2 regions of the Clostridium perfringens genome follow, and region 2 is predicted to be linked to the other one. Evidence: riboswitches for the same ligand, from Rfam matches in the RefSeq annotation. Region 2 holds a riboswitch; the other holds the start of a gene.

Region 1 (14,591 bases), 180 kb from region 2:
TCTTGCACATTTTTAGCTATATCATAAATTGCCTTAGGATATATTTCCCATCCTCTATGAGGATTCATTCTCTTTCCTGGCATATCATAATTATCAAAATATTTTTCTGGAGCCCATGTTTCTCCACCATATTCCTCTTCTCTAGCTTTAACTCTTCTTGGTTGATAGTAGTTTACCCCTAAGAAATCCACAGTATTATTTTTTATAACCTGTAATTCTTCCTTAGTAGAATTCCACATTACTCCATCTTTTTCTAAAACCTCAACTAAGTTCTTAGGAAATTCTCCTTTAGTTGCTGGATCTAAGAATAACTCATTGAAGAAAGCATTGGCAATTTCAGCAGCTCTTAAATCTTCTTTTGACTCACTTCTTGGATATGCTGGCGTTAAGTTAACTATTATTCCTATTTCTCCATCTTGTCCTAATTTTCTATACTCTTCTATGGCTCTAGCAGAAGCTAATGCTATATTATAGGCAGCTTGAAGCCCTCTTTTTCCATCAACTATACAAGGATAATGCCATTTATATAAAAACTGTCCTTCAATAATAACTATAGGTTCATTAAACGTAGCCCACTTCTTAACCCTATCACCAAATAAACTAAAGGCAGTCTTAGCAAATTTCGAAAATAATTCTACAACATGCTTTGATTCCCATCCACCATATTTATCATATAATTCAACAGGAAGATCAAAGTGATGTAAATTCATGATTATATCTATTCCATTTGCTAAACATTCATCTATTACACCATTATAAAATCTCACTCCATCTTCATCTGGTTCACCAGTTTCAAAATCTTTAATTAACCTTGTCCATTGAATTGAAGTTCTAAATGAATTTAACCCAATTTCTTTTAGCATTGCTAAATCTTCTTTGTAACTATTATAAAAATTTGATGCTATATTTGGTCCTATACCATTGTGAAATAACTCTGGATTTATATCGAACCAGTGATCAAATACATTATCATGTTTTTTATTAAACCTACCTTCTGACTGAGGTCCTGAAGTTGCAGCTCCCCACCAAAAGTTTTCTGGGAAAGTATATTTCATGTGAAAACCCCCTATACCTTTGTAAACTTTTTCTCTACTTAATTGTATATTTTAAAAAAACTTTTTTCTAGGGTTCTTATGTGGCTTAATTCCAAAAAAAGTGGTTAATTTCAAGAAAAAAAGATCTAAGTATAACTTAGACCTTTTTTCGCAAACCAATATTATAAATATAACTGTATAAATTTTAATTTAAACTCATAACGTCCCCTTTAAATGACCATACTTAATAAATTCTCTCAAAATTCAATAATAAAAATAATTTCTCAATATAAATACCCTAATATCTATTCATAAGTCGAAAGATATTCTAGCTTCTTCCCCGTCGAAGCTTATAAAATTCATGTAAGAACAATTTCTTATTCTTAAGTTTAAAATAAAATTTACTCATATTTTCAATAGTAATTGTACTAAAAGGCTCCCCCAAACCTTAAAGCTTAAAAACTTAATCTTAAATATGCTTATCATACCCTTATTGGCTTGTCAGAAGTTCATCTATAAATAACAGGCATTAGTACATAGACGTAACTTTCAAAGATTGTATTCCTAATTTAGTTATATGTTTTTAGTATAAATTGAACACTTTATTTTAAATACTTTTTATCCGCTCATTGAAAACATATACAATCTTTAAGTATATTATACATAACTTTTTTAATCATTTCCATACAAATCCACTCATATTCATTCATTTTTTATTTATTTCATGATTTTTTTAACAATTGTTAACTTATTTTGGAAAGGAGCATACCTGATTTTTAAATCTAAGAATGTTTTTCTATTCATAACGCCCTTTTTATTGGAAAATAAGTCAAAACTATACTTACCATGATATTCTCCCATACCACTATTTCCAACTCCACCAAAAGGTAGATATGAGGATGATACATGAACTAAGGTATCATTTATTGTTACTCCTCCTGATGATGTACTATTAAGAACTTTTTCAATTTTATTTTTATCCTCTGAAAAATAATATATGGCTAAAGGCTTATCCTTACTATTTACTAATCTTATTACTTCATCTAAATCTTCAAAAGGTAAAATTGGGAATATAGGCCCAAAAATTTCTCTTTCCATAACAGGATCATTCCAAGTTACATTTTTTAATATAGTTGGTTCTATTTGAAAAGTTTTTCTATTATAATTCCCTCCAAAAACTAATTTTTCTTTATCTATATATGAAAGTACTCTATTAAATTCTCTTTCATTTACCATTTTAGAATAATCTTCAGATTCTAAAGGATTATCTCCAAATTGATTTTTTATTTCTTCCTCTAATTTTTTTATAAATTCTTCTTCAATATCCTTATGAACATATAAATAATCTGGTGCAACACAGGTTTGTCCTGAATTCAATAATTTTCCCCAGACTATTCTTCTAGCTGCTAATTCTAACTTACAATCCTTATCAATAATACAAGGACTTTTTCCTCCAAGTTCTAAAGTTACAGGGGTTAAATATTGAGAAGCTGCCTTCATTACTATTTTTCCTACAGTAGCACTTCCAGTAAAGAAAATATAATCAAATTTTTCTTTTAAAAGTTCTTCTACAACTTCTTTTCCTCTTTCTGGATTAATATGAAGAACATACTTTTCATCAAATACTTTTTCTAATATTTCTTTAAGAATTTTAGATGTCTCTGGTGCTGATTCAGAAGGCTTTATAACCGCTGTGTTCCCAGCTGCTATTGCTCCAATTAAAGGATCCATTGTAAGCATAAAAGGATAATTAAAAGGACCTATTATTAAAACAACTCCATAAGGTTCTAACTGTATAAAACTTTTTGCTGGGAATTGTACTAATGGAGTTTTTACTCTTCTTTTTTTGCTCCATTTTTTTATATTTTTAATGTGCATATTTATTTCATCATATACCATTGCCACTTCTGTAACATAGGATTCAAAGCTAGATTTCATTAAGTCTTTTTTTAAGGCTTCAAAGACTTTCTCTTCCTCACTTTTTAAAACATCTCTTAACTTCTTTAGTTTTTCTATTCTAAAATTTATATCCTTAGTTTCACCTGTACTAAAATATTCTCTCTGTTTATTTATTTTTTCTCTTAAGGTTTCCATAGAATTTCCCCTCCCTCATTATTCCAATTCCTTTTTTAATTTATTATAGACCTATTTTATTTAATAATAAAATATATTCTTTTAAATTTAATCACAAAAAGCGTGTATCAAAATTTAATAATAAATATACTTTGATACACGCTCTTAATATTAATTTCCTAATTTATAAATTAATCCTTCCTTTAATTCTCCATAAGGAATTTTAAATTCTCTAATACCTGAAGAGTATGGAGCTATTTCATACTGCTGAAAATACACTATAATTCCATCTCTATTTAAATAATAGGCTTGATTTTCATTAACTCCCTTAAACAAAGCTCCATTATCAAAATAAAGCTCCTTCTCTTTTTCAATATCCTCTCTTACCTTTTTATCAATTATACTTTTATAGTCAAATCCTTCTTTAAATAAATCTTTTAGTCTAAGCTCTTTTCCTGTTTTAAGATTATAATTATAACTTACTTTAGTCGTTAATCCATGAGCTCCACCAGTATATTGATAATATGAAACAGGTAAACTAATTACTTCATCTGTATTAAATGCTTCAAAAAGACTATATGCCTCCATTTTAGGCATTTCTTTTCCTGCCTTCTCATATTCTTTGCTGTACTCTTCTCCTAATAACTTAATGTCATTTATCCAATTTAAAGTATAATCCTCTATAGTTTTATTTATTTTATCTGTAACCTCTTTTTCTCCACCTTGAATTGATGGATATTTAACTTTAATTTCATACTTGTCAGTATTTTCTTCTATAGATTTTTCTATAACTTCTATTTTATTTATTTCTTCTCCTAAAACTACAGTAGAAAAAATAAGAAGTAATGACATAAGGCATAAAAAAATTTTTTTAAATTTCATAAAATAAACCTCCACTTTATATTTGGCTAATTTTATTTTTCTCTTAAGTGTTATAATTATGTATAATGTATAAATAAAATCTATTAAAAGCTGATTGGAGTGATATAAGTGACCTATCTTATTATATTGATAATTATTGCTATTTTAGTTATTGTCTTTTTTTTAGCAACAGGTCTATATATATTTAAATCTACTGTAACTAGAGAACTTCACGATATAGAGAAAAGTTATACTAGATATGTAGAAAATAATCTTTTTGACGAAGCCTTATATAATTCTGCTTCTAAGGAAGATATTACTTTAAAATCCTTTGATGGTCTTAATCTAACCTCAACACTTATAATGAATGAAAATCCTACAAATAAATTTATAGTATTAGTCCATGGAGTTTCTATTTGTTATGTTGGTTCTTTAAAATACTTTGATATATTTTATAGAAATGGCTTTAATGTTCTTATAGTGAATCAAAGAAGACATGGAAAAAGTGAAGGAAAATATTCCACATATGGTTTTTACGAAAAATATGATGTAAACATGTGGATAGAATACTTAAAATCTAGATTTGGCAATGATATAATTTTAGGTCTTCATGGTGAATCAATGGGAGCTGGAACAGTTATGGAGACTATTCCTCTAAATGATTCCATAAAATTTGTAATTGAAGATTGTGGTTACTCTAACTTTCACGAACTTATAGGATTTCAAATAACACATGCATATAAAAATAGACTTGTTAGAAAAATTCTTCGTCCAAGCCTTATATTTGCAAACTTCTTTATGAAAACTAAAGCTAAATTTTCTATGAAAAAAATAGTTCCTATAGATATAGTAGCTTCAACATCACTACCAATGATGTTTATACATGGAAAAGAGGATTATTTTGTACCATGGTATATGGCAGTAGATTTATACAAAGCTAAAACTAAAGGCTATAAAGAACTTTACCTAGTAGAAGGTGCCAAACATGCTGAAGCCTTAGAAGTTAATAAAATTCTATACGAAAAAAAGATAATGACCTTTATCGAAAAAGCATTATCTTTGTATAAGTAAATTATAAAAACAAATTCTATTTAAATTATTTTGAACTGTATTAATTACTAGATATAGATGAAAGGCCATCTTAATGAGCTATTAGAGTTTCATTGTTTATGTAAGAATAATAGCGTTAAGAGGCTTTTACTGTTTGAGCATAGCGAGTTTAAAAGCCTTAGCTATTATTCTGGAATAAACAATAGAAACTCTTTGCGAAATTAAGTTAGGCCTGAATATATATCTAGTAATTAACATTCAATTAAATTGAGGCCTCTTCAGTCTTTGAAGAGTTTTCTGTTAATCTGTTTATTTCAGCTAACTCTTTCTTAGTTAAGTATCTCCAAGATCCTATCTTTAGGTTTCCTAGGCTAACATTCATTATTCTTATTCTCTCTAATTTTTTGACCTCATATCCAAAATACTCACACATTCTTCTTATCTGTCTATTTAACCCTTGAGTTAGTATTATTCTAAATGAGTTTTTGCTTTCTTTCTTAACTAAGCATTTCTTAGTAACTGTTCCTAGTATAGGCACTCCATTGCTCATTCCTTTTATAAACTCATCAGTTATAGACTTATTTACAGTGACAATATATTCTTTTTCATGATTATTCCCAGCTCTTAATATCTTATTAACTATATCACCATCATTAGTCATAAATATTAATCCTTGAGAATCCTTATCTAGTCTTCCTATTGGGAAAATTCTTTTTTCATGATTTATAAAGTCAACTATATTACCTTTTATCTTGCTCTCAGTAGTACAAGTTATTCCAACAGGCTTATTTAAAGCTATATAAACTAGTTCATTTTCAACCTTTAGAGGTTTTCCATCAATAGATACACTTTGCCCCTTAGAAACCTTCATACCAGTTGTAGCCTTTAGCCCATCTATCTTAACTCTTCCTTGTTCTATAAGCTTATCAGCCTCTCTCCTTGAGCAAAATCCTGTTTCACTTATATATTTATTTAATCTAACTTTATCTCTTATTTCATTTTTATTTGATACTATAATAGTATTTTTTACTGAAGCCTTTTTAGCTACTTTTTGTTTATTATTTTTATTAGTTTTATTTAAATTTTTATCTTCACTCTTAAACTTTTTATTAGATAAACTCTTATCTCTTCTATTGTTATTTTTTGATGCTTTTCTCACTATAAATAATCCTTTCCTTAATTAATTTTTCTTCTCATATCCTGAATTATTTATTTTTATTCTAAAATTATTCTTTGCATTATCATCCTTATTTACACTCTCAACATATTCTGTAACCTTATTTAAATCTACAGTGTCTACCATTTTTCCAGTTATATAAACATCCACAATTCTATTAGGAGGAAGCATATCCTCTTCTTCAAAACCTTTTAAAATTGAGATCATACCATCTTCAAATTTCTTGTTTTCTAATTTTAGTTCTGTTATTAATATAGTTCCCTTTTCTGTTGGAGAATAACTATAAACTATTCTATCAAACCTATTCAATCCAATTTTAACCTTTGATGTTCCTTGAATTAATATGGTAGTTTCCTGTTGTTTATAAAGAAAAGTAACACTTCCTATAAGGACAAATGCAATTAAAGCCACGCTAACTATTAAGGTCTTGTAATGTCTTAAAGTTTTCTTCTCTTTTCCTGATAATTCTTCTCCAACTTTATTTTCACATCTTGTTTTTATTCTTATAAATTGTCCTTCTTTAGTTAATATTATGGTACTCTTTTTACCTTCTAACATAACTAATCCTTTATGAACAACCTCTTCCCCTTTTGTACCCTTTATAACAGCTAAGTTTTCTAAGTCCTTAAAATTTATATTTAAATACATAGCTAAATTTGTATAATCTGCATTATATAATAAAATTAAATACGCTATTAAATAATTTGACCAACTTATAATCTTTTCATTACTAAATCCTGTTTTTTTAGCTATGACCTTTGTTTTTAACTCTCTTCTATTTATTATCTTTCTTAATAACACTTCTTCATCTACTAGAAAATAGGCTATATTAAGAATTAAATTTCTTTCCTCAAGATTAAATTCTTCACTTGAAAGACTTTTTAAATCAACTTTAAATTTTCTAAGCTCTTTTATGAAAGTACTTATTTCTTTTTTCAATATGTTTTTATCTAGATTTTTCTTTATATTTCTAGTAGAAAACATATATTTATCTTTTCTAAAAGTTACTTCACTCACTCAAGCGACACTCCTTTATGTATATTTTATAAAAAATAAGACTAAGGCAAAAACCCAGTCTTATTCCACTAACTTTCCTTTTACTATAACCCTATTTTTAGCGTCAGTTGTACATGTAACTATAGTTATAGTAGCATCTTTTGTTGGATTTAAAGCCTCAGTTTCATTTGGAGTAACCTCATACATATCAGTTATTTCATAAGTATATTCTTTTCCATTGTAAGTAACTTTGACTTTATCCCCTTTTTCAAGCTTATCAATATCCTTAAAAGCTTGTCCAAAATATGATATTCTATGTCCTGCTATGGAGAAATTACCTTTTTCCCCTGGCATTGGTGACCCAGGAAAATGACCTACTACATACTTTATATCTTCATAGCTAACGCCTTCTATTATACCTATTTCTAAGTTTATCTTTGGAATATTTAAAATACCTATTCCTTTTCCCTCTTCAAGTTGTGCTTTTTCTGGCTTTTTGTCTTTTTCAACTTCAACCTTATCAGCTTTATTCTTTTCATCGCTATTTTCTTTAGTATTTTCCTTAGTATTTTCTTCTTCTAACACATCAGCATCTTTCTTTTCACCCTCTGGAACATCAAACTGTAAATTTCTAAAACTATCTAAAACAGCTTGCTGCTGTCTATAAGTATCATATTTCATCCAAATAGTTACTCCAATAAGTGATACTCCTGCCACTATTAAAAGAATACCTAATACATTTCTAATTTTTCCCCACACTTCTCAATTCACCCTTTCTATTTAAATCCCTTTTACATAAAGCTTCTAATAATATTACTACAGACTAAAATTATTTCTAATCAATTATTATAAGCTATTCTCTTTAATTAAATCTCAATTTATTATACCATAGCCCCCATGATATCTATATAAAATTTTATATTATAAATACATCTTTTACATAATTAAAACATATAAAGATTTTAATCTTATAAAGCTATATTTTTGTTACAATTAAGTTTAATTTTCTTTAATAGCTATTGATGCTTTGATAACATAACAGAATTATATATAATTAAACCATAAAAATAAATTTTCATTGAAAAAATAAATCTAAGAGGTGATAAAAATGAGAATAGGAATGGGATATGATGTTCATAAATTAGTTGAAAATAGAGATTTAATATTAGGTGGAGTAAAAATTCCTTATGAAAAAGGACTTTTAGGCCATTCAGATGCTGATGTATTATTACACGCAATAATGGATTCACTATTAGGAGCAGCGGCTTTAGGAGATATAGGAAAGCATTTTCCAGATACAGACCCTAAATACAAAGGTGCTGATAGCATAAAACTTCTAGAATTTGTAGGTGAACTTTTAAATAAAAATAACTATAAAATATCAAATATAGATGCAACTATAATAGCTCAAAGACCAAAAATGGCTCCTCATATACCTACTATGAGAGAAAATATAGCTAAAGCATTAAATATAGACTTAGATCAAATAAATGTTAAAGCAACTACTGAGGAAGGACTTGGTTTTACTGGTTCTGGAGAAGGAATCTCATCTCAAAGTATTTGTCTTTTAGTAAAATAAAAAAATAGGCCCAATTAATAAAACTTACAAACATATCTTGAGAATTATTAAATATCCTCTTCATATTGTTTGTAAGTTTTATTTTCTATAGCCTATCTTTTTTTACTTTATACTAAAATTTATTAAACCCCTTTTATATAAATCCCCTTTTTAACGCTTATTGCTTTTTAATATTTTATTCAACTGCTATAGCATTTAACTCCCCACTTTTTTCAGCACTTTCTTTCTTTTGGAAAAATGCTATGAATGCTATTGCACTTATACCCATTAAATATGGATAGAATAAAAATTTCATTATTTCAAATGAACTTAATCCAGTTAAAGCCGCCGCTGACATTAATTGTGCTCCATATGGAATTATTCCCTGAACTGCACAAGAGAACATATCTAATATTCCTGCAATTCTTTTTGAATCTAAGTTATATTCATCTGAAATATCCTTTGCTAAAGGTCCAACTGTAACTATAGCAATAGTATTATTTGCAGTACATGCATCAACTAAGCTTACTAATAATCCAATACCAAATTCAGCCCCTTTTTTGCCATTGATTCTCTTAGTAACTAAGTTTAATACATAGTCTATACCACCATTTTCTTTTATTATTTCAACAATTCCCCCAATTATTATTGAAATTAATATAAGTTCACTCATTCCCCCTATACCAGTTGATATTGAAGTAAAGAAAGTCTTTAAATCTAAAGATCCTGTAAAGAATCCAATTGCTCCAGCTAATACTATCCCACCTGATAATATAGCAATTACATTAGCCCCCATTAATGCAGCTATTAAAATACCTAAGTAAGGAATAATCTTAATAAAATTATAATCGTATTGGCCTACTGATGTATTAGCCCCACTTCCTAAGAATGTATATATTACAATTACTAAGATAGCAGCTGGTAATATAACCTTAAAGTTTATTTTAAACTTATCCTTCATTTCACATCCTTGAGTTTTTGTTGCTGCTATTGTTGTATCAGAAATCATTGATAGATTGTCCCCAAACATAGCTCCACCTACTACTGCCCCAACTATAAGTGGTAATGCGATATTAGTCTTATCTGAAATTCCCATTGCTATTGGAACTATAGCAGCTATTGTTCCCATTGACGTTCCTAAAGATATAGCTATAAATGATGATATTATAAATATTCCTGCTACTAATATATTTTTAGGTAATATTGTTAGCCCTAAATTTACTGTAGATTCTACAGCCCCCATATTTTTAGCAACCTCTGCAAAGGCACCAGCTAATATAAAGATTAAGCACATTAAAATTATATTGCTATTACCAGCCCCCTTACAAAATATCTCTATGTTCTTTTCAAGTCCTCTTTTTCTATTTGTAAATATTCCAAATAAAACTGCAATTATTCCTGGAACTAAAACAGATACAGAGTAGAAATCTTTCATTACTAATGAAGTTCCCAAATAAATCGATACAAAAATTATTAATGGTAATAATGCTGAAAACTTTCCTTTTTTCATTTTCTCTCCTCCTAATCTATTTAATAAATCTATCCTTTATCCTACAAAATAAAAAAACTCCTATCCTAGGATAGAAGTTATTATTCTTACAGACTCTCTTTCTTATCTCTCAGTTTCTACCGCAGGATTTAGCACCGCTATAAATCTTTGCATGGGAAATTACTACTGATTTTTCTCATTTTAAAATTAGCATTGTTTTAACCGCAAAGAATTACCGGTTGCTGGGTTTCACAGGGCCAGTCCCTCCACCTCTCTTGATAAGATTTATTAAATTTTGTTTTTTTAATAGTATCATTCTAAAATTACTTTGTCAATTTATTTTTTTGACTTTAATAATTTATTTACTTATTAATTTATATAACAAACTTTCAAGTAATATTCCTTCATTTGGAGGATAATCAAACTTTTCGCTATATTCTATAGCTTCTGCAATAAAATTACATGACTTCTCCAATGCTTTTTCAATACTTTCCCCTCTTAATATCCATCCTATTAGCAATGAGGCAAAAGCATCACCTGTTCCACAATAAAAAGCATTTATTCTTTTATGAGAATAGGTGTAAAACATTTTTTCTTCTCTATCATAGAGTACAGTATCAATATATTCATTTCCTCTTGAACTTGTTACACTTGTTATTATACTTATTTTAGGTCCTAAATTCCCTAGACCTACTAAATATTCTTTTATCTCATCTTCATTTAGAGATTCTTTATATTCTTTTCCTAAAAGAAAAGAAGCTTCTGTAATATTTGGAGTGATTATATCTGCACTTTTTATTAAAGTTCTCATTTCTTCAATCATTTTTTCACTCATACCATCATAAAGCTTACCATTATCAGCCATAACAGGATCTATAACTACTAAAGTATTCTCTTCCTTAAAATCTTCTATAAATCTTTCAACAAATTTAACTTGATTAGGATCAGCTAAATATCCACTATATATGCATTGAAAATTTAAGTTAAGTCTTTTCCAATGATCTTTGGTTTCATATATAAAATCACTTAAATCTCTAATTGCTGGTTTTCCAAATCCATCTGTATGTGTTGACAATACTGCTGTTGGAAGTGGACATACTTGATTTCCCATTGAAGATAATATAGGTATTATTGTTGCTAATGCTGCCCTCCCATAGCATGAAATATCATGAATAGCAGCAATCTTATTCATAGGTTTCATTTCTATCTCCCCTTAAAAATCTGCTTTTAAATAAAATTCTTATTAACTAGTATTATATTAATTTAATTTTTTTATATCAAATGTACCCATACTTTTATGTAAAATAAAAAAAGCATCGCTTATAAAACGATGCTTGGTGCACCATCAGGGATTCGAACCCTGGACTCCCTGATTAAGAGTCAGGTGCTCTACCAACTGAGCTAATGGTGCATATTGTATTTTTTAAAATAATTTTACAGTAAAACTTTAAAAAATGGAGCGGGTACCGGGAATCGAACCCGGGTATCCAGCTTGGAAGGCTGGTGTTCTACCATTGAACTACACCCGCTTAGTATGTTTATATATTAACATACTGTTAATATGCTGTCAAGTTTTTAAACCAAGTTAAAAAACTGGCTGGGATAGCAGGATTCGAACCTGCGAATGACGGAGTCAAAGTCCGTTGCCTTACCGCTTGGCGATATCCCAGTATGGTGTACCTTAAGGGATTCGAACCCCTGACCCACGGCTTAGAAGGCCGTTGCTCTATCCAGCTGAGCTAAAGATACAAACTTGAATCAACAAAAATTATTATACATAGTTATTTAAAAAATGTCAACATTTTTTTCAATTTATTTTATATTTTTATTAATACTAAGCGATTTCAATTTTAAAATATCAAGAAAATTTAATTTTATACAATATCTTCTAAGTGTTTAAATAAAACTTTTTTAAATTTTTCCTCATCTTCTTTATTCTTATGAGCATTTTCACAAACTTTAAACCATTCTTCTGTAGTCATTCCTATAGTTTTTTCATATGAATCCTCACTATCTGTTTGAAGATTAGTTTCTACTACAAACTTTCCTAGCTCTTCAGCACTGCCAAAAGCTTTTAAGTATAAAAACTCATCATCATTTCCAAGCCAGTTATTATTAAATCTACTACAGAATATTTTTATTTTCCTCATTCCATTATCAGCACTTAACCCTTTTAATTTTCTTAATGCTACAATGTCATTTTTCATTTTTTCTTTTTCTTCTTCTGTTGATTTTCTATTTATCATAGAAATTATTTTTTCTACATCAATTGAAGGTATATGAGTTATTAATTTCTTTTTCCCTTCAACCCACTTATAGTATGCTTCTGGCATAAATACATACTCTATAAATTCTATTAATCTGTTAAAGTTAGGTACCATAACCCAAACATTTTGAAATCCAACTTTTCTATTGAATATTACATAATGTAGGTATTTCGTATCTTCAGTTATAGGTTCATCCTTAAACATTCTTCCTTTTAGGGTTTCATTTTTTGTTATTAATTCCCTCCAAAATTTCTCGGGATTTTCTTCTATCTTTGATCTTCTATGAAATAAGTTATGCATCTCAAAACCCCCTCATATCCTTTATATTTTAATTATATTGCTAACTTTTTTTAACAGCAAAGTGTAAAAAATACTAAATTCCTTTGTATACCTTAATCTTTATCTGAAAAGCTCCGTTATATTGATTAAACTGTTTTTTTATGCTATTTTATTACTATAAATGGGTATTAAAATGTTAAGGAGGATTATATGTCTTATTATTGTGAAATTTGTGGTGATTATGCAGATGTTCATCACATAGTTCATAGGTCAGAAGGCGGTTTAGATTTTAAACTTAATTACAAGTATTTGTGTAAAAAACATCACAGGTCTAAAATAGGCCCCCATAGAGACAAAGTTATAGATTTAAATTATAAACTTGAAATGCAAAACAACCTAAGAGAACTCTTTATAAAAAGTTTTTACACTGGTAATGACATAAAAATTATGTTAGGTCTTACCCCTGGTTCTTTAAAAAAATTAACTAAGAACCTAAAACTTTATAAAGAAGGATACTCTAGTGATGATTTAATATTTAATCTCATGGGAAGAAAAGTTTATTCAGAAGAATATATAGAAGATTTCATATTGCAAAAAGCAATAAGTTGTATATAGAAAGCTGTATCAAAGCTACTTCAATTTTGATGCAGCTTTATTTTTATTAATTAATATACTAAAATTTTTCTATGGTAAAACCACATATTAAACTATTATGATCATATATTCTTAAATCCTTAAAAATTTTCTTAGCTATTTCTAAATGTCCCCTATGATTTGCTCTTCCTTCTACTAACCATGATTCTATAAGCTCTTTTTGAACTTTGCTTAACCTATCCCAATACTCATAATTATCTATTAAGAATATTTCCTCTTCCTTAGAAACCTCTCTTATAACTTTTACATACCCTTCTATATCTCTTCCATTTTTTATTGGACTTTGTAATATAGGTATTGAGTTTATATTTTTAACCTTGCTTACTATATTAACTAAATTATGTTTAAATTCCTCTGGATTAATTTTTTCATTTCCTCCAATCATAATAAAAACAGCTTTAGGATTATATTTTGATACTAAATCTTCGAAGTTATTCATTAAATATTCTGAATTAACTTTTTCTGTACCAAAATTAATCATAAATTTTTCCCTTTTATTTATGCTTCCATCATTTAATTCCCATCTAATTCTCTCTTCCACATATTCAACATAATTTTTATAACCAAAGGTATCTCCTGTACCATTTGTATATCCATCCCCTAAAAACACCCATATACCCTTTTCATCTTCATTTATTAAATTTGTTATAGCTTCTAAATTATCATTTAAATTTTCTTTAGTATATTTAATTAATTCTTCTTGTGAAGGATTTTTATTACTTATGGTATTAAGAATTTCTTTGTTACACTTATTATCAACTTTTCTTTGAAGATAATTTTCTGCTTTTATTGGATAACTTAAATTACAGGTATAACTTTCTTCTTCAAAAATATCTAACTCCTTAAAAATAAATTTAACTATTTCTAAATGCCCCTTTTCATTAGGATGTATCAAATCACTAAGAAGCTCATTTTTAATATTAGAATTTTCTTTTTCTAAGTCCTCCCAATGACTATAATGATCTATTAACATTACATCATTTCCTCTAGCAACCTCTCTAAGAATATCCATATAAAATTTAAGACTTTTCCTACTTAAATCCATTTTTATTATGTTACTTGTTTGAAGGATTGGTATTGCTCCAATTCCTCTAACTTTATTAATAAGTTCTAATATATTTTTTCTATATTCTTCTAAAGGAACAATTTCATT
Region 2 (18,038 bases):
GTTAATTTTTTTTGTTTTTTAAATAATAGGAGTGAATTAAAGAATCTACAATAACTTTAGACATATCTAATATAAAGCTTAACCTAATTGGTCTACTTGTAAATAGGTCTATATTTTCGGAGGAATCAACTATAGCTATTATAGACATATCTCCAACACTTCTTAAGGATTTACCAACGCCCTTTCCAGGGTGAATAGGTTCATTTCTAGCATGAATTTCACCAATAGAGTTAGAATCTCCTAGGCAAGCATCTATGGCTAGTATTTTATAACCAGGATAAGTTTTTAATATTTCAGTTATTTTTTTATCAAGATTAAGAGCATGTATAGGAGAATCAAGTGTACCAAATACTTTTAAAGGAAAGAATTTTTCTCTTAGTAGGGTACCAACTAATGGACCTAAGCAATCACCTATACATTTATCAGTTCCTATACATACTATAATGGTTTTTTCATCTATATGATTTTTTAAAAAATTTGAAATCTCGTAATATGCCAAATAATTTTTGTAGTAAGTTTTTATTTTATTCAAGGCTTCACCTCCTCATTAATTATATGAAGGAAGTGTTAGAAATATTAAATGGAAGTATAAAAAAGATTTTAGGTGGTAATTATTAAAATGGAGGTGAATATACTTATGAATAAAGGGCTTTTAAGTTTTTTAGTACTATTTTTTACTACATTAATAATGGGAGCAATGACGTATTTTGTTAACTTAAATTATGAAGAAGCTAAATTAAAAGCAGAGAGTGTAAAAAATCAAAAGAATGAAATTTTAAATATTAATGAAGAGGAAAATGGACAAAAGGCTATAGAAAACAATAAAAAAGAGTTAAAAGAAGATAGAGAGAAAGAAAATATAAGTGAGAATAACAATAAGCAAAGTAATGATTTAGATAAATCTCAATTAAAAGAAGAAAAAGAAATAGAAATAGAAATAGAAGGTAAGTCTAAAGAAAATGCTATAAATATCAAAAAAAATGAAAAGTCTAAAGAAAAGGTAGCTGAGGAGAAATCATCAAAAGAAAGCAAAGAAGTATTTAAAGTAGATAAATATTCAATTCCTAAAAAGATAAATAAAGCAGATAAGTTTAAATTAATGTCTATTGCTAAGAATTTATCTTTAACTGATTACGGAGTTTTATTAGAGCATATTAAGAGAAATGATGAGTTAGATGCTGCTATTGATATATTTAAAATACTTAAGGATAAATTAGAAGAGAAAGAATATAAAGAAATGAAAGATATATTAAGTCCATACATAAATATTGAGTTGATTGAAGAGAAAATATAAATGAAAAAAAGAAGTAAAATAAAGAAATTGAGAGAAATTTAAAAATAGATTAACATAATGTTTGAAAATAGCCTAAAATTGAGTTTGAAATAAAAAGCATAACAATATATACTAAGTCTTGTCGATTGGCGATGAGCCAAAACGACAGAGAAAAATAATAAATGTGCTGGTGTGGCTCAATTGGCAGAGCAGCTGACTTGTAATCAGCAGGTTATCGGTTCAAGTCCGATCATCAGCTCCATAAGTGGTGGAATTCCCGAGTGGCCAAAGGGGGCAGACTGTAAATCTGTTGTCGGACGACTTCGAAGGTTCGAATCCTTCTTCCACCACCAATAAGGTCGCATAGCTCAGCTGGGAGAGCACCTGCCTTACAAGCAGGGGGTCACAGGTTCGATCCCTGTTGCGACCACCATTAAAACATAATAAATGCGCTGGTGTGGCTCAATTGGCAGAGCAGCTGACTTGTAATCAGCAGGTTATCGGTTCAAGTCCGATCATCAGCTCCACAAGTGGTGGAATTCCCGAGTGGCCAAAGGGGGCAGACTGTAAATCTGTTGTCGGACGACTTCGAAGGTTCGAATCCTTCTTCCACCACCATTTATAAAAAACAAAATATTGATATGCTGGTGTGGCTCAATTGGCAGAGCAGCTGACTTGTAATCAGCAGGTTATCGGTTCAAGTCCGATCATCAGCTCCATATGTGGTGGAATTCCCGAGTGGCCAAAGGGGGCAGACTGTAAATCTGTTGTCGGACGACTTCGAAGGTTCGAATCCTTCTTCCACCACCAGAAAGAGACACTATTAATTAAGTGTCTCTTTATTAAAATAATATCTTAATAAAATAGAATAATTAGTATTTATATACTCTTATCCAGAGAGGTGGAGGGAAAAAGGCCCTATGAAACCCGGCAACCAGTGAGAAATCACTACGGTGCCAATTCCGGTAAAGAAATTCTTTACAAGATGAGAGAAGATAAATTTAGTGTATAACTAAAATCTCTTCTTAAATCTTTAAAGGTTTGAGAAGAGATTTTTTTATTAACAAAAATATTTTAAAGGCGCGCATTAAAATAAAGTTTGTTAATTAAGCTTTAAAGATATTATTTTGAATCGTGGGAAGATAAATTAAGTTATTTGTTTAAATAAACAGGGTTGGAATAAATAAAAATGAAAGGGGTGAATTAGCTATCTTATTATGATAGTAAGATAGCCTTAGCCATGAGAAGATTATTTACATCAGAATCAGTTACTGAAGGGCATCCAGATAAAATATGCGACCAAATTTCAGATGCAGTTTTAGATGCTATATTTGCAAAAGATCCAAACGCAAGAGTTGCTTGTGAAACAGCTGTTACTACAGGATTAGTAATGGTAATGGGAGAAATAACAACTAATTGTTATGTTGATATCCCTAAAATAGCTAGAGAAACTATAAAGAACATAGGATATGATAGAGCTAAATACGGTTTCGACTGTGAAACTTGTTCAGTTATGACTACAATAGATGAGCAATCATCAGATATCGCTATGGGTGTTGATGAAGCTTTAGAATCAAGAGCTGGAGAAAAAATTGACATAGATGCAGTTGGAGCAGGAGACCAAGGAATGATGTTTGGTTTTGCTACTAATGAAACTGAAGAATTTATGCCAGCACCAATAGCTATGGCTCATAGATTATCAAGAAGATTAACAGAAGTAAGAAAGAACGGAACTTTACCTTACTTAAGACCAGACGGAAAAACACAAGTTACTGTTGAATATGAAAATGACAAACCAGTTAGAATAGATGCAATAGTAATTTCAACACAACATGGTCCAGAAGTATCTCAAGAACAAATACAAGCTGATTTAATGGAACATGTTATAAAAGCTGTTATACCAGCAGAGTTATTAGATGAAAATACTAAGTATTATATAAATCCAACAGGAAGATTCGTTATCGGTGGACCTCAAGGAGATGCTGGATTAACAGGAAGAAAGATCATAGTTGATACTTACGGTGGATATGGAAGACACGGCGGTGGTGCTTTCTCAGGAAAAGACCCAACTAAAGTTGATAGATCAGCTGCATACGCTGCTAGATGGGTAGCTAAAAACTTAGTTGCTGCAGGAATCGCAGATAAATTAGAAGTTCAAGTTGCTTATGCTATAGGAGTTGCTAAACCAGTATCAATTATAGTAGATACTTTTGGAACTGGAAAAATATCAGACGAAGAAATAGTTAATATAATAAATAAAGTGTTTGATTTAAGACCAGGAGCTATAATAAGAGATTTAGATTTAAGAAGACCTATATATAGACAAACTGCTGCTTATGGACACTTTGGAAGAACAGATTTAGATCTTCCATGGGAAAACTTAAACAAAGTTGAAGAAATAAAGAAATATCTTTAATATATAGAAAAGCTTAGGATTTTATATCCTAAGCTTTTTATTTTTCTATAAATTTATTATTTTAAGATGAACTAGTAATTTTAAAATTAAGATAAAATAAAAAAGCACTTTGAAAAATCAAAGTACTTTTTTTATATTAAGCTTTATGAACTAATTTTCCATTAACTATTACATATTTTATATCTATATTATCATCAAAAAGAATTAAGTCAGCATCATAGCCTTCTTTAATTAATCCTTTTTTATCATCAACTTTACAGTGTTTAGCTCCATTATAAGTAGCCATTTTTATAACTTCATTAAGTGGATAATTAGTGTTTTTAAATATATTTTTAACTGCCACATCTAAAGTTAAAATTGATCCTGCTAAAGAACCACTTAATAATCTTGCAGCTCCATTTTTAACTTCAACATCTTGTCCTCCTAATGAATACATTCCATCAGGCATACAGCAAGCCATCATAGCATCAGTTATTAATAAAACCTTATCTGTTCCTTTTTGTTTATAGGCAACTCTTAAACTTGGATATGCTATGTGAATACCATCTGAGATTGTTTCAGTAGTTATTTCACTATCAAAAACAGCACCTACAACTCCAGGTTCTCTATGAGTAAATGGAGTCATTGCATTGAATAAATGAGTGGCATGAGAGCATCCACACTTTATTCCTTCCATAGCTTCTTTATAAGTAGCTTTAGTATGTCCCATTGAAACAACTATACCTTTTTCACTTAAGAATTTAGTAAGTTCTTTAGCGCCTTCTACTTCAGGAGCAAGAGTTATTGAAACAACATCATCTTCATGTTCTCCAACTAATTTATAGAAGTTTTCTTTTGTTGGAGGGATTAAGAAATCAGGATTTTGAGCACCTATTGCACTTGGGCTTATAAATGGTCCTTCTAAGTGAGCACCTAAAACATTAGCTCCATCTGTTCCTTCAGTTTTTGCTTTATGAATAGCTTCCATTGATTTGCATACGTCTTCAGCAGCTACAGTCATTGTTGTTGGTAAAAATGAAGTAGTACCATGTTTAACTATAACCTTTGATATTTCATTTATAGCTTCATAAGTACCATCCATAGTATCGTGACCACCAGCACCGTGTATATGAACATCTATAAATCCTGGAGATAGGAATAAGCCTTCTCCATCAATTACTTCACAATCACATTCTTCTTTAGGATTTATAGCCTTTATCTTTCCGTTTTCTATAAGTATATTTCCTTTTTCAATCTTATCTAAATATACTATATTACAGTTTTTTATTAACATACGAATCACCTTCCTCATAATAATCTTAAAATTTTAATTTGTGTAAGTCAACAAAATAAGCACTATGATTTAAATTTAATAATTGTGATATAATTAATAGTAATAACAATTCAAGAGAAACCTTTTAGGAGGTAATATGGAAGCATTAAATGGAATAGTTGAGAGTATAGTATTTAAAAGCTCAGATACAGGGTATACAGTTATAAAATTTAGAGAAAATAATATTATTCATACAGCAGTGGGAGTTTTACCACATGTAAAAGAAGGTCAAAATTTAAAAATTACAGGAAGTTGGGTTAACCATTCCCAGTTTGGAAAACAATTTAAGGTAGAAGAATGTGAAGAGATATTACCTACTTCAAAGGATGGAATAGAAAAATATTTATCTTCTGGGATAATACAGGGGATAGGACCTGTTACGGCAAAAAAAATTGTAAATAAATTTGGAGAAGATACTCTTAATATTTTAGATAATAATATTGAGAGATTAAAAGAAATAGAAGGAATAGGTAAAAAGAAGTTAGAAACCATAATTGAGTCTTATAGAGAGCAAAGAGAATTAAAAAATATAACTATATTTTTGCAAACCCATGGATTAAGTGTAAATCAATGTTTGAAGATTTATAAAAAATATGGGGCTAGTTCAGTTGATACAGTTAAAAATAATCCATATATACTTTGTGATGAAATTTCAGGAATAGGATTTAAGACTTCTGATAAGATTGCTAGAAGTTTAGGAATAGAAATTGATTCACCTTTTAGAATTCAAAGTGGTATAAGATATGTAATAAATGAATTTTGTGCTAATGGGCATACTTTTATGCCAAAGGATGAACTTATAAAGGAAGCAAGTAATGTATTAACTGTAAGTGGAGATATAATAGAAGAAAATATTAAAAATGCAGCTTTAGATAGAAAAATAAAGTTAGAGAAAGTTAATGATAAAGAAGGTGTTTTCACAATACCTAATTATTATTGTGAGCTTGGAATAACTAATAGGATTTTAACTTTAGCTATAAGCAATTTCCAGGATATAAGTGTAGATGTAGATCACTTAATACTTCAATTTGAAAAGAAAAATAATATAACTTTTGCAGAATCACAGAAAGACGCTATAATAAGTGCTTTTCAAAATGGAATAGAGATAATAACAGGGGGACCAGGAACAGGAAAGACCACTATAATAAAGTGTATAATTGAAATTTTTGAAACTTGTGGATTAAAGGTTCTTTTGGGAGCACCTACTGGAAGAGCGGCTAAAAGAATGAGTGAGTCTACAGGAAAAGAGGCTACCACAATACATAGAATGCTTGATATGGGAGTCTTTGAAAAAGAAGAAAGTGTTTTTGTAACCAATGCAGAGGAACATTCCTTAGAGGCTGATGTGGTTATAATAGATGAGGCATCAATGATTGATATAACTTTAATGAATGCTTTACTTAAATCTATTAAGGTAGGTACTAGGCTTATAATAGTAGGAGATGTTGATCAGCTTCCATCAGTAGGAGCTGGAAATGTATTAAATGATTTTATAGAGAGTGGATTTACAAAGGTTGTACGTCTAAAGGAAATATTTAGACAAGGAAAAGAGAGTATGATTGTAGTAAATGCACATAAAATAAATAAAGGTGAGATGCCTAAATTAAATGAAAAAGGTACTGATTTCTTTTTCATAAGAAATGATATTCAAGAGGGAATATTAAATACTATTATAGATTTAATAAATACTAGGTTGCCTAAGTTTAACTCAAATTGGGATAAATTAAAAAGTATACAGGTTTTAGTTCCTATGAAAAAGGGTGTATTAGGAGTTACCAATTTAAATGAAAGAATTCAAAATGTCTTAAACCCAAAGGCTCCATATAAAAAAGAAAAAGAATTTAGAAGTATGGTATTTAGAGAGGGAGATAAGGTTATGCAGATAAAGAATAACTACTCTCTAAAATGGACCAGAATAGCTGGAAAAGGTGAGCATGAAGGCTTGGGTGTATTTAATGGAGATATGGGATTTATAGAAAATATAGATTTAGAAGGGAAAAAACTATCTATAATCTTTGATGATGAAAGAAGAGTTATTTATGATTTTATGTATTTAGATGAGTTAGATTTAGCTTATGCAATTACAATACATAAAAGTCAAGGAAGTGAATTTCCAGTAGTAATAATACCTGCATATATGGGTGCACCATTACTTATGAATAGAAATTTATTGTATACGGGAATAACTAGGGCAAAAGAAATGGTTGTAGTAGTTGGAATACCTAAAGCATTAAAATATATGGTTGATAATACAAGGAGTATGGAACGTTATTCCTCTTTAAATTGGAGAATAAAAGAAGTAATATCTAATGAGGTTTTTGAACAAGATTAAATTAGGGGGATTTAGAAGTGAGCTTATATGGCAATAATTTAAGGGTTGAGAATAGATATAGTCATATATTAAAGAAATGGTATGTAAAAAGCAATGATAGGTTTATAAATTTAATATGTGAGCCTTATCAAAAGTTGAACTTTATTGAAAGTTTAATTAGTGATTGTTTAATAAATAATGAAAAAGTTTTGTATGTAGGTAAGAGTAGAAAAGTTTGTAAGAATGAGCAATTAAATTCTATGAATTTTGATTTTGTAAATTTTAATAATATTTTTAATATAAAAAAGAATTTTGATTTAATAATATATGATGATGTAAGTTTATATTCAAATAAGAGTAGTATTGAATGCAATGAGGATTTAATGTACTTAAAACGCCTATCTAAGAAAATAGTAATATGTTCAGTAGATAAGGTATTTAATAATATAAAGCACATAGAAATATTAAATAATCAAAGAAAAACACATTTCTTAGAGCCAAGACTAATAACAACTAGAGTTAATTTAGAAACTTCAATGCCTTATACCTTATATGATTATATTGAATGGTTTATAAGAGAAAAGAGAATCTTGGTTGTATATGTTCCAAATAAATTTAACTTAAATAAAATTTATGAATATTATACTGAGGATTTAAATTTAGAAAATAAGGTTAAAATAGTAAAAGAAGATAAAAAGAATTCCTTTTTAAATATAGTAAATGAAAGTAGATTTAAAAAAGAAGGGATTATTTTTATAACAGATTCATTACATGAATATTTTGATTCTATTCCAGAGTGCGATATGGTGATTTATTCTTTTGAAAAAGATATTGTTGATTACAAAAAAATAATATTTGCCTGTGGAGCTTTATGCAAAGATAAATGCACTGGAAGAGAAGTAATATTATTAAGTAATGAAGAGGGAGATAACATAGAAACTGCTAGGAGGTTAGCAAGAGGCTTTAATAAAACTTTATGGAGAGAGTCAGAGATAAGGTAGATTATTTATTTAAATGTTTTTTAGAAGCTATTTATCCAACAGAAGAAAAGTGTTATGTATGCAATAAAGATGGAGAAAAAATAATTTGTGATAAATGCAAAGGGGAAATACAAAAGGCAAATGAAACTCTTATTATTGAAGAATGTGAAATGTTAATCTGTTCTTATTATTCTTTTATAGTTAAGGATTTAATATTAAGACTTAAATATAAAGGAGATTTTCATGCTGGTGAAATATTAGTTATGTTACTAGAAGAAAAAATAAAAGAATCAAATTTAGATGTTGATTTTATAACATATGTTCCCGTAGCAAAGGATTCCCTTAAAAAGAAGGAATTTAACCAATGTGAATATTTATCAAAAGAATTAGGAAAGCGACTAGGGATTAAATCCATAGAAACTTTAAAAAAGAGAAATAAGGTGAAAGAACAAAAGTCATTATCTAAGGAAGAAAGAGAAAAAAATGTGAAAAATGCTTTTAAGCTTAAAAGATATAAGAATTTAGAAGGAAAAAGTATTATACTTTTAGATGATGTAATGACTACAGGTTCCACATTAAAGGCCTGTGTAAGAGAACTAAAAAAAATTAAAGATATTAAAATTTTTTTATTGACTATTGCTAAAAGTAATATATAATAGTAATGTAGCTAGGTTTGTGGTTGAAAGTCGATGCCAGTCGCAGGCGAAACGATCCACGTAAGTTAAACAAAGTTTTAATGAGCATGGTGCGGCTTAGAAGTAAGACCTACCAGCCAATAAAGGCTGAGAGGGTTAGTAGTGAGAGGTTAACTCCGGGTAGCGAAAGCTCCAGTAGGCGAGTGTGGGGTCAAAGACCAGGTCAACTAGCTATAAAAAGGGACTATGATTTTCATGGTCCTTTTTTATTTTTTGTCAAGTTACATCTGTTATAAATAAATTAAGTAAAGAGAAGATTTAATTAGACAATTAAGATCTATATTATAAAAAATTAAGTTAATTAAAATAATTAAAACTTGTATAAAATCCTTTAACAGAGTACAATTATAGTATAATATTTAAACCTTTACATTGTTTAAGGTTACTTGTTTTTTTGAAAGGGGCTGACGATATGAAAGTAACAGTACATGCTAAGAATATAGAGTTAACAAATGCTTTAAAGGATTGTGTAGAAAAGAAAATATCCAAGTTAAGCAAGTATTTTGAACCAGGAGTTGAAGCAAAGGCCACTTTAAGCGTAGAGAAAAATAAACAAATCATAGAAGTTATGATTCCTTTTAATGGAATATTATTAAGAGGTGAAGAATCTACAGACGATATGTATAAGTCAATAGACTTAGTTGAAGAAAAAATCGAAAGACAAATAAGAAAACAAAAAACTAGATTATCAAAGAAAAATAGATATGATTCATTAAGATTTGCTCATATAGATCCAATAGAGGATATGAAAGAAGAAAAAGAAGCAAAAATAGTAAAAACTAAAAGATTTGATGTTAAGCCAATGGGAGCTGAAGAAGCCGTTTTACAAATGGAGCTTATAGGACATGACTTCTTTGTATTCCAAGATCCAGAGACAAATCAACTAAATGTAGTTTATAAAAGAAAAGATGGTAATTATGGTTTAATTGAACCAGGATTAGGCGAAGAATAATAGAATAAATATAAAAAAAGATGTAGGTTTTTACCTACATCTTTTTATTTTTATGTAAAAGTTTTATCTAAATTATTACATTTATTGAAAATAGGTTACTATAAATGGTATAATCTAATGAGAATTATTTTAAATAATTTTTTTTGAAAATTTAGAATAATGTATATATGTGTTATAATGAGATAATTATTAGAATATTAAGCATATAAGAAAGTAGAATTGAGGGATATTATAATGGGATTATTTGATAAAATATTTGGAAGTTATAGCGATAGAGAAGTTAAAAGAATAACACCTATTGTAGACAAAATAGATTCGCTTGGGCCTGAAATGGAAAAACTATCTGATGAAGAATTAAAGCAAAAAACATTTGAATTTAAGGATAGATATGCTAAAGGAGAAAGCTTAGATGACATGCTTCCAGAAGCTTTTGCTGTTTGTAGAGAAGCATCAACAAGAGTTTTAGGAATGAAACACTATAGAGAGCAATTAATTGGGGGTACAGTTTTACACCAAGGAAGAATAGCAGAAATGAAAACTGGTGAAGGTAAAACATTAGTTGCTACTTTACCTGTTTATTTAAATGCTATAGCTGGCAAAGGTGTTCATGTAATTACAGTTAATGATTATCTTGCAACAAGAGATAAAGAGTGGATGGGTCAATTATATGAATTCTTAGGATTAACTACTGGAGTTATAGTTCATGGATTAACTAATGATCAAAGAAGAGAAGCATATAATGCAGATATAACTTATGGAACAAATAATGAGTTTGGATTCGATTATTTAAGAGATAACATGGTTATTTACAAAGAAGAAAGAGTTCAAAGACCATTACATTACTGTATAGTGGATGAGGTTGACTCAATTCTTATAGATGAGGCAAGAACTCCTCTTATAATTTCAGGTGCAGGAAGTAAATCAACAGATCTTTATAAGATAGCTGATTTCTTTGTTAAGAAATTAAGAGAAGAAGAAGATTATACAATAGACGAAAAAGCACATGCTGCAATGCTTACTGATAAAGGGGTTGCAGAGGCAGAAAAAGCTTTTGGAATAGAAAACTACGCAGATGCTAATAACATGGAATTACAACACCATATTACTCAAGCATTAAAAGCTAACTATGTAATGAAGAGAGATAAAGATTACATGGTTAAAGATGATGAAATAGCTATAGTCGATGAATTTACAGGAAGACTTATGGAAGGTAGAAGATATTCAGATGGTCTTCACCAAGCTATTGAAGCTAAGGAAGGTGTTAAAGTTCAAAGAGAATCTAAGACTTTAGCAACTATAACATTCCAAAACTATTTCAGAATGTACACTAAATTAGCAGGTATGACAGGTACTGCTCTTACTGAGGAAACTGAGTTTAGAGAAATATATGGACTAGACGTTGTTGTTATTCCAACTCATAGACCAGTTCAAAGGGAAGACCACTCAGATTTAGTATTTAAAACTGCTAAAGGAAAATATGATGCCATAGTGGAAGAAATAATAGAAACTCATAAGACAGGTCAACCAGTTTTAGTTGGTACAACTAGTATAGAAAAATCAGAATATCTTTCATCTTTATTAAAGAAAAAAGGTGTTCCACATAAGGTTTTAAATGCTAGATATCATGAGCAAGAAGCTGAAATTGTATCTCATGCAGGTGAGTTAGGTAACATAACAATTGCAACTAACATGGCTGGTAGAGGTACTGATATTAAACTTGGAGAAGGTGTTTTAGAAGTTGGTGGTTTAAAAATCATAGGTACTGAAAGACATGAATCAAGAAGAATAGATAACCAGCTTAGAGGACGTTCTGGTCGTCAAGGAGATAAAGGTCATTCAAGATTCTATATCTCTTTAGAAGATGATTTAATGAGAATATTTGGATCAGAAAAACTTCAAGCCGTTGTTGATAGATTAGGACTAGAAGAAACAGAGGCTATTGAAAGTAAAATGGTTACTAAATCAATAGAAAATGCTCAAAAGAAAGTAGAAGGTAACAACTTTGATATAAGAAAAACATTATTAGGATACGATGATGTTATGAATAAACAAAGAGAAGTTATCTATAAGCAAAGATCACAAGTTTTAGAGGGTGAAAACTTAGAAGACAGCGTTCAAGCTATGATTGAAGATGTTGTAACTAGTGCTGTTCAAGCTCACTTAGGAAATATTGATGAAGATGATTTTGAAAAAGAACTTGGAGATTTAATAAAATACTTAGAAGATATAATGTTACCACATGGTAAATTCACTGTAGAAGAATTAAAAACTTCTTCAAATGAAGAAATTACTAGAAAATTCATTGAATGTGCTAGGGAAATCTACAAGGAAAAAGAAGAGTTCGTTGGCTCAGAGCAAATGAGAGAAATTGAAAGAGTTATAATCTTAAGAGTTGTTGATACTAAGTGGATGGATCACATAGATGATATGGATCACTTAAAACAAGGTATTGGATTAAGAGCTTACAAACAACAAGATCCAACTCAAGCTTACCAAATGGAAGGTAGTGCTATGTTTGATGAAATGATAAATAACATCAAAATAGACACAGTAAGATACTTATTCCATGTAAAAGTTGAAGCTGAAAAACCACAAAGAGAAAGAGTTGCTAAGGAAACAGGAGCAAGTCATGGTGGAGACTCTCAAGAAGTAAAGAAAAAACCAGTTAAAAAAGAGCCTAAAGTAGGTAGAAATGATTTATGTCCATGTGGAAGTGGAAAAAAATATAAATCATGTTGTGGAAGAGAAGTAGTTTAATATAATTAAAAGCCTTTGCATTATTTGCAGAGGCTTTTTTGCATAATTTTATTAACAGATAAAATGCTATGCTATGAATTGTACATATAATATTGGAATGACTTGTAATTATACTGATATACAATTTTTTTTTAAATATTTTTATGACCTTTAAGATTATATTTAAATTTTTTGCTGAATATGATGTTATTGTTTTAAATAGCTATAAAATGATATACTTTATAATATCAAAATAATTAAAGCTAGGGGTGAAGTTTTTATGATTATGGAACTTGAAAATCAATTATCAAAGTTACATGAACTAAAAAATAATTTAAAGGAAATGGGGGCTTCACTTTGACTTAGCATCTTTAGAGAAGAAGAGTGCAGAATTAGAGCTTAAGATGCAAGAGGCGGGATTTTGGGATGATGTCCAAAAGGCCCAAGAAGTAACCCAAGAAGCAAAAAGAGTAAAAGATAAAATTGATAAGTTTAAAAATTTAAATGAAAGAATAGATGATGTAGAAGTATTAAAAGAGCTTATGGAAGAAAATGATGAAGAAACAGCACAGGAAATAATAAGCGAAGTTAAGGCTTTAAGTAAAGAGATAGATACATTAAAAATAGAGACAATTCTTTCTGGTGAATATGATAGAAATGATGCCATATTAACACTCCATACAGGTGTTGGTGGAAGCGATGCTAATGATTGGACAGAAATGCTTCTTAGAATGTACACAAGATGGTGTGAAAAGAAGGGATATTCTTTAGAAACTATTGATTATTTACCTGGAGATGAAGCAGGAGTTAAAAGTGTTACGTTAAAAGTTAAAGGTGAGTTTGCTTATGGATATTTAAAGGCTGAAAAGGGTATTCACAGATTAGTTAGAATATCACCTTTTAATGCTAATGGTAAAAGACAAACTTCCTTTGCTTCAGTAGAAGTTTTACCAGAGTTAACATCAGATCAAGATATAGAAATAAATCCAGTAGATTTAAGAATAGACACTTATAGAGCAGGTGGCGCTGGGGGTCAGCATGTAAATAAAACTGAGTCAGCAGTAAGAATTACTCATATTCCAACTGGAATAGTAGTTCAATGCCAAAATGAGAGAAGCCAGTTTTCTAATAGAGATACTGCCATGGGAATGTTAAAGTCTAAACTTATAGAACTTAAAGAGAGAGCTCATAAGGAGAAAATAGAGGATTTAACAGGTGAATTAAAAGATATGGGATGGGGAAGTCAGATAAGAAGTTATGTTTTCCATCCATATTCAATGGTTAAGGATCATAGAACTAATGTTGAGACATCTAATGTTAACGGAGTAATGGATGGAGATATAGATAATTTTATAATTGCCTATTTAAATTCATAAAAAGGTGACTATATAAAAAACTTATAAATAGATTATGAGAATTAATGAATTTGAATTAAGAATTTTAAGTAAGCACTTTGAAAATATATTAAAAACTATTAAGCAGCTAGTCTGGTATTTAGTTTTTTAGGTTAACTTTTCCATATAAGGGCTTAAATGCTAATTTCTATTTAAAGGTACAGTAGATAGTTTTGTGTAAAAAACAAAATTATCTACTGTTTTTTTGTATAATCACTTTTTAATTTTATATTTTTTAGTTATATAATTTAACTCCTTAACTTTAATATTAAACAAAGTAAAGCTGATAATATTAGCAATATAAGAACTTTTGAGTCTAATAAGAATAATCCAGAGGATGAGTAAGCTGAGTCAAATATCTCGCTCCACACCACAGAGAAACTTCTATCTATGGCTGTAGGACTTATATATTCAATTTTATCTTCTGGTGTGTGAATTCTTGTTACATCACCATCATTTATTGTTATTGCATCAAAACCTTCTTTAATAAAGCTTGCGTGGTCAGAGGAATCTTTATTTTCTATAATATTAGTTATGTTCTTTTCATTACAAATTTCACAAAGCCTATCTAGTAAATCACTGTGGAAGCAAGTATCTTCTCCTGCCATAAATGTAAGGGGAATATCTTTGTCACTTCCAATCATATCAAAGTTAATAACTGTAGCATCTTTTAATAATTCTTTATTTTCCTTAGCAAAATTTTTAGAACCTAGCAATCCAAATTCCTCCGCATTTAGAGAGACTATTATTATATCTCTTGATGGTTGAGGAAGTGAGGCTAGAAAAGAGCTTAATTCTAATAAAAATGAAGCACCAGAAGCATTATCTAAAGCACCTCTATAAATTTCACCAGAAAGTCCTTTTCCCATATGATCAAAATGAGCTGTTAAGACTAAAGGGGGTAAAAATGGATTTTTACCTTTTATAATTCCAGTAACATTGTTAACAACTTTCTCTTTAACCTCATAAGGGATAAAACAGTCTATTTTGTAATCTTTATTTAAATATGTCTCTAGTTCTTTTATAAGATTTGGAGCTACTACCACATATAAGTCACAAGGGGTATCCTCAATAAAAGAGCTTCTAAAATTAAAAGAATCTACTGGAGAGGAGAGAAATACAACACTGTTATTAGATGAAGAAGTTCCTTTCATTATTGTAGGAAGAACTTTAAATTCATTTGTATTATCAAAAGTTATATGATTTACCCTAAAGTTTATAAAGGCTTCTTTAAAATCTACTCCATATTTATATGAAGATACTAACTTATTATTTTTATCGTAAACTTTTAAATAAGGCTCTCCTTCAACTAAAATAGGGGCTTTTACATTGAAATCTTGAAGATAACTAGAATTAAGTTTTTTTATGTTTGATTTAATAAAAGAATTTTCAATGAATTCTTGAGCTAAGTAATTACCTTCATTTCCGCAAAGTCTTCCTTCTAATTCATCAGAGGTTAAGTATTCTATATTCTTTAAAACACCTTCTCTTTCAAAGGGATCAAGCCTATTTTTATAAACTAGAGAGAGTTGTATAAGCAAAATAAATGTACAAAGAAGTATATTTATTGTGGCTATATATAATTTTTTCATATTATCCTCCATAAATAATTAGGTTATAATTAAAAGTATGAGATTTAAATTATGTTTATTCAAAAAATTACTATTAATATTAAATTAATAGATAAAACATAGGAGGACATTATGGACAATATAAATCATATTTTATCAAAGGAACTTGGTATTTCATTAAAACAGGTAACAAGCGTTATAGAAATGTTAGATGAAGGAAATACAGTACCTTTCATAGCTAGATATAGAAAAGAAAGAACTGGTGGATTAACAGATGAGGTTCTAAGAAAATTTAATGAGAGATTAACATATTTAAGAAATTTAGAAAGTAGAAAAGAAGATGTTTTAAGAATAATAGAGGAGCAAGAAAAATTAACTCCAGAATTAAAACTAAAAATTGAGAAAGCTACTACCCTTACTGAGGTTGAAGATATATATAGACCTTTTAAAGCTAAAAAGAGAACAAGAGCTACTATGGCTGTTGAAAAAGGATTAAAGCCATTAGCAGAGCTTATTCTATCAGGAGAGTTTAATGGTGATATAGTAGAAGAGGCTAATAAATATATTAATGAAGAAAAAGGTGTTAAAAATGAAGAGGAAGCTCTTCAAGGGGCTATGGATATTATAAGTGAAATAATATCTGATAATGCTGATTATAGAAAATGGATTAGAAATTTTGTTCAAAAGGATGGAATAATTCAGGTAAAGGGAAGCAGTGAAGAACAAACACCTTATGAAATGTATTATGATTATAAGGAGCCTGTTAGAACAATTCCATCTCATAGAATATTAGCTATAAATAGAGGAGAAAAGGAAAAAATTCTTTCTGTTAAAGTAACTTGTAATGATGATATAATTATAGATTATTTAAATAAAAAAGTTTTAAAGGGAAATAAAATTACTGATAAGTATTTAGAAGAAAGTATAAAGGACTCCTTTAAAAGACTTATATATCCTTCAATAGAAAGGGAAATAAGAAGTGAATTAACCTCTAAGGGAGAAGAGGGAGCAATTGATATATTTAAGGCTAATTTAAAAGCTCTCTTAATGCAAGCTCCTATTAAGGGAAAAGTTGTAATGGGATTTGACCCTGGATTTAGAACTGGATGTAAGGTAGCAATCTTAGATGAAACAGGAAAATTTGTTGAGAATACAACAGTTTATCCAACAGCCCCTCAAAATAGAATTGATGAAACAATAAGTACACTTAAAAAACTTATTAAAAAACATGGAGTTCAAGTTATTTCTTTAGGAAATGGAACAGCTTCAAGAGAATCAGAAGAAGTAATTGCAAAGATGCTTAAGGAAATAAAAGAGGAAACAGGAAAAGAATTATTTTATGTTATAGTTTCTGAGGCAGGTGCTTCTGTTTATTCAGCATCAGAACTTGCAAATAAGGAATATCCAGACTTAGATGTAACTGTAAGAGGAGCAATTTCTATAGGAAGAAGACTTCAAGATCCATTAGCTGAGCTTGTTAAAATAGATCCTAAGGCTATAGGAGTAGGACAATATCAACATGATGTAACTCAGAAAAAACTTGATGAATCCTTAGCAGGGATAGTTGAGGATTGTGTTAATAATGTAGGAGTAGATTTAAATATAGCAACTCCATCATTATTAAGTTATATTTCAGGGATAAATGCTTCAATAGCTAAAAATATTGTTGATTATAGAGAAGAAAATGGTAAGTTTAAAAGTAGAAAAGAGCTTTTAAAAGTTAAAAGATTAGGACAAAAAGCTTATGAACAATGTGCAGGATTCTTAAGAGTTATGGAAAGCAAAGAAGCTTTAGATAATACTTCAGTTCATCCAGAGTCATATAAAGTAGCTAAGGAACTTATAAAAACTTTAGGATATACAGAAGAAGATTTAAAAAATGGCAAATTAGTAGATATAGATGAGAGAGTAAAAGCAAAAGGAATTTCTAACTTAGCAAAAGAATTAGAAGTTGGAGAACCAACACTTAATGATATTATAAAGGAAATTAAAAAGCCTGGAAGAGATCCAAGAGAGGAATTACCTAAACCAATATTTAAGTCTGGCGTAATAGAAATGAAAGATTTAAAACCAGGTATGATTTTAATGGGGACAGTTAGAAATGTATCTGATTTTGGTGCTTTTGTAGATATTGGAGTTCACCAAGATGGATTAGTTCATAAGAGCCAAATGGCAGATAGCTTTGTTAAACATCCACTTGATATAGTTAAGGTTGGAGATGTTGTAGAAGTTAGAATATTAGATGTTGATTTAAAAAGAAAGAGAATTTCATTATCAATGAAAAAAGAAGGTTAAGTTAGAAAATTAATTAAAATAAGTGAAAATTTTAGTAGATAAAAATATTTAATATATTGAAATTTATATAAAAAAGAGTTAAAATTATAACAAATGAAATAAA

What was found. Region 2 has a riboswitch for S-adenosylmethionine ahead of metK (methionine adenosyltransferase). Riboswitches for the same ligand answer to the same signal wherever they lie in the genome.
Region 1: another riboswitch for S-adenosylmethionine. It lies ahead of I6G60_RS03540 (Na+/H+ antiporter NhaC family protein); the one in region 2 lies ahead of metK (methionine adenosyltransferase).

The regions. Positions count from the first base shown of each region.
Region 1 covers NZ_CP065681.1:686,517-701,107, reverse strand. The annotation lists gene I6G60_RS03580 (glycoside hydrolase family 1 protein) at 1-1,055, opposite strand, end outside; gene I6G60_RS03575 (aldehyde dehydrogenase) at 1,752-3,128, opposite strand; gene I6G60_RS03570 (DUF3298 and DUF4163 domain-containing protein) at 3,279-3,989, opposite strand; gene I6G60_RS03565 (alpha/beta hydrolase) at 4,098-5,039, shown strand; gene rluF (23S rRNA pseudouridine(2604) synthase RluF) at 5,281-6,177, opposite strand; gene I6G60_RS03555 (anti-sigma factor domain-containing protein) at 6,199-7,212, opposite strand; gene I6G60_RS03550 (class D sortase) at 7,273-7,950, opposite strand; gene ispF (2-C-methyl-D-erythritol 2,4-cyclodiphosphate synthase) at 8,300-8,770, shown strand; gene I6G60_RS03540 (Na+/H+ antiporter NhaC family protein) at 8,946-10,259, opposite strand; SAM riboswitch class I at 10,359-10,523, opposite strand; gene I6G60_RS03535 (pyridoxamine kinase) at 10,597-11,439, opposite strand; tRNA gene I6G60_RS03530 (tRNA-Lys) at 11,574-11,649, opposite strand; tRNA gene I6G60_RS03525 (tRNA-Gly) at 11,694-11,767, opposite strand; tRNA gene I6G60_RS03520 (tRNA-Gln) at 11,833-11,907, opposite strand; tRNA gene I6G60_RS03515 (tRNA-Arg) at 11,911-11,987, opposite strand; gene I6G60_RS03510 (hypothetical protein) at 12,113-12,805, opposite strand; gene I6G60_RS03505 (HNH endonuclease signature motif containing protein) at 12,995-13,399, shown strand; gene I6G60_RS03500 (SGNH/GDSL hydrolase family protein) at 13,458-14,591, opposite strand, start outside.
Region 2 covers NZ_CP065681.1:864,437-882,474, forward strand. The annotation lists gene yyaC (spore protease YyaC) at 2-532, opposite strand; gene I6G60_RS04410 (hypothetical protein) at 620-1,294, shown strand; tRNA gene I6G60_RS04415 (tRNA-Thr) at 1,460-1,535, shown strand; tRNA gene I6G60_RS04420 (tRNA-Tyr) at 1,541-1,626, shown strand; tRNA gene I6G60_RS04425 (tRNA-Val) at 1,631-1,706, shown strand; tRNA gene I6G60_RS04430 (tRNA-Thr) at 1,725-1,800, shown strand; tRNA gene I6G60_RS04435 (tRNA-Tyr) at 1,806-1,891, shown strand; tRNA gene I6G60_RS04440 (tRNA-Thr) at 1,917-1,992, shown strand; tRNA gene I6G60_RS04445 (tRNA-Tyr) at 1,998-2,083, shown strand; SAM riboswitch class I at 2,160-2,265, shown strand; gene metK (methionine adenosyltransferase) at 2,514-3,689, shown strand; gene nagA (N-acetylglucosamine-6-phosphate deacetylase) at 3,826-4,962, opposite strand; gene recD2 (SF1B family DNA helicase RecD2) at 5,099-7,333, shown strand; gene I6G60_RS04465 (hypothetical protein) at 7,351-8,313, shown strand; gene I6G60_RS04470 (ComF family protein) at 8,289-8,948, shown strand; gene hpf (ribosome hibernation-promoting factor, HPF/YfiA family) at 9,400-9,939, shown strand; gene secA (preprotein translocase subunit SecA) at 10,174-12,696, shown strand; gene I6G60_RS15460 (hypothetical protein) at 12,770-12,850, shown strand; one part of gene prfB (peptide chain release factor 2) at 12,956-13,033, shown strand; one part of gene prfB (peptide chain release factor 2) at 13,035-14,051, shown strand; gene I6G60_RS04490 (M28 family metallopeptidase) at 14,318-15,661, opposite strand; gene tex (RNA-binding transcriptional accessory protein Tex) at 15,773-17,935, shown strand.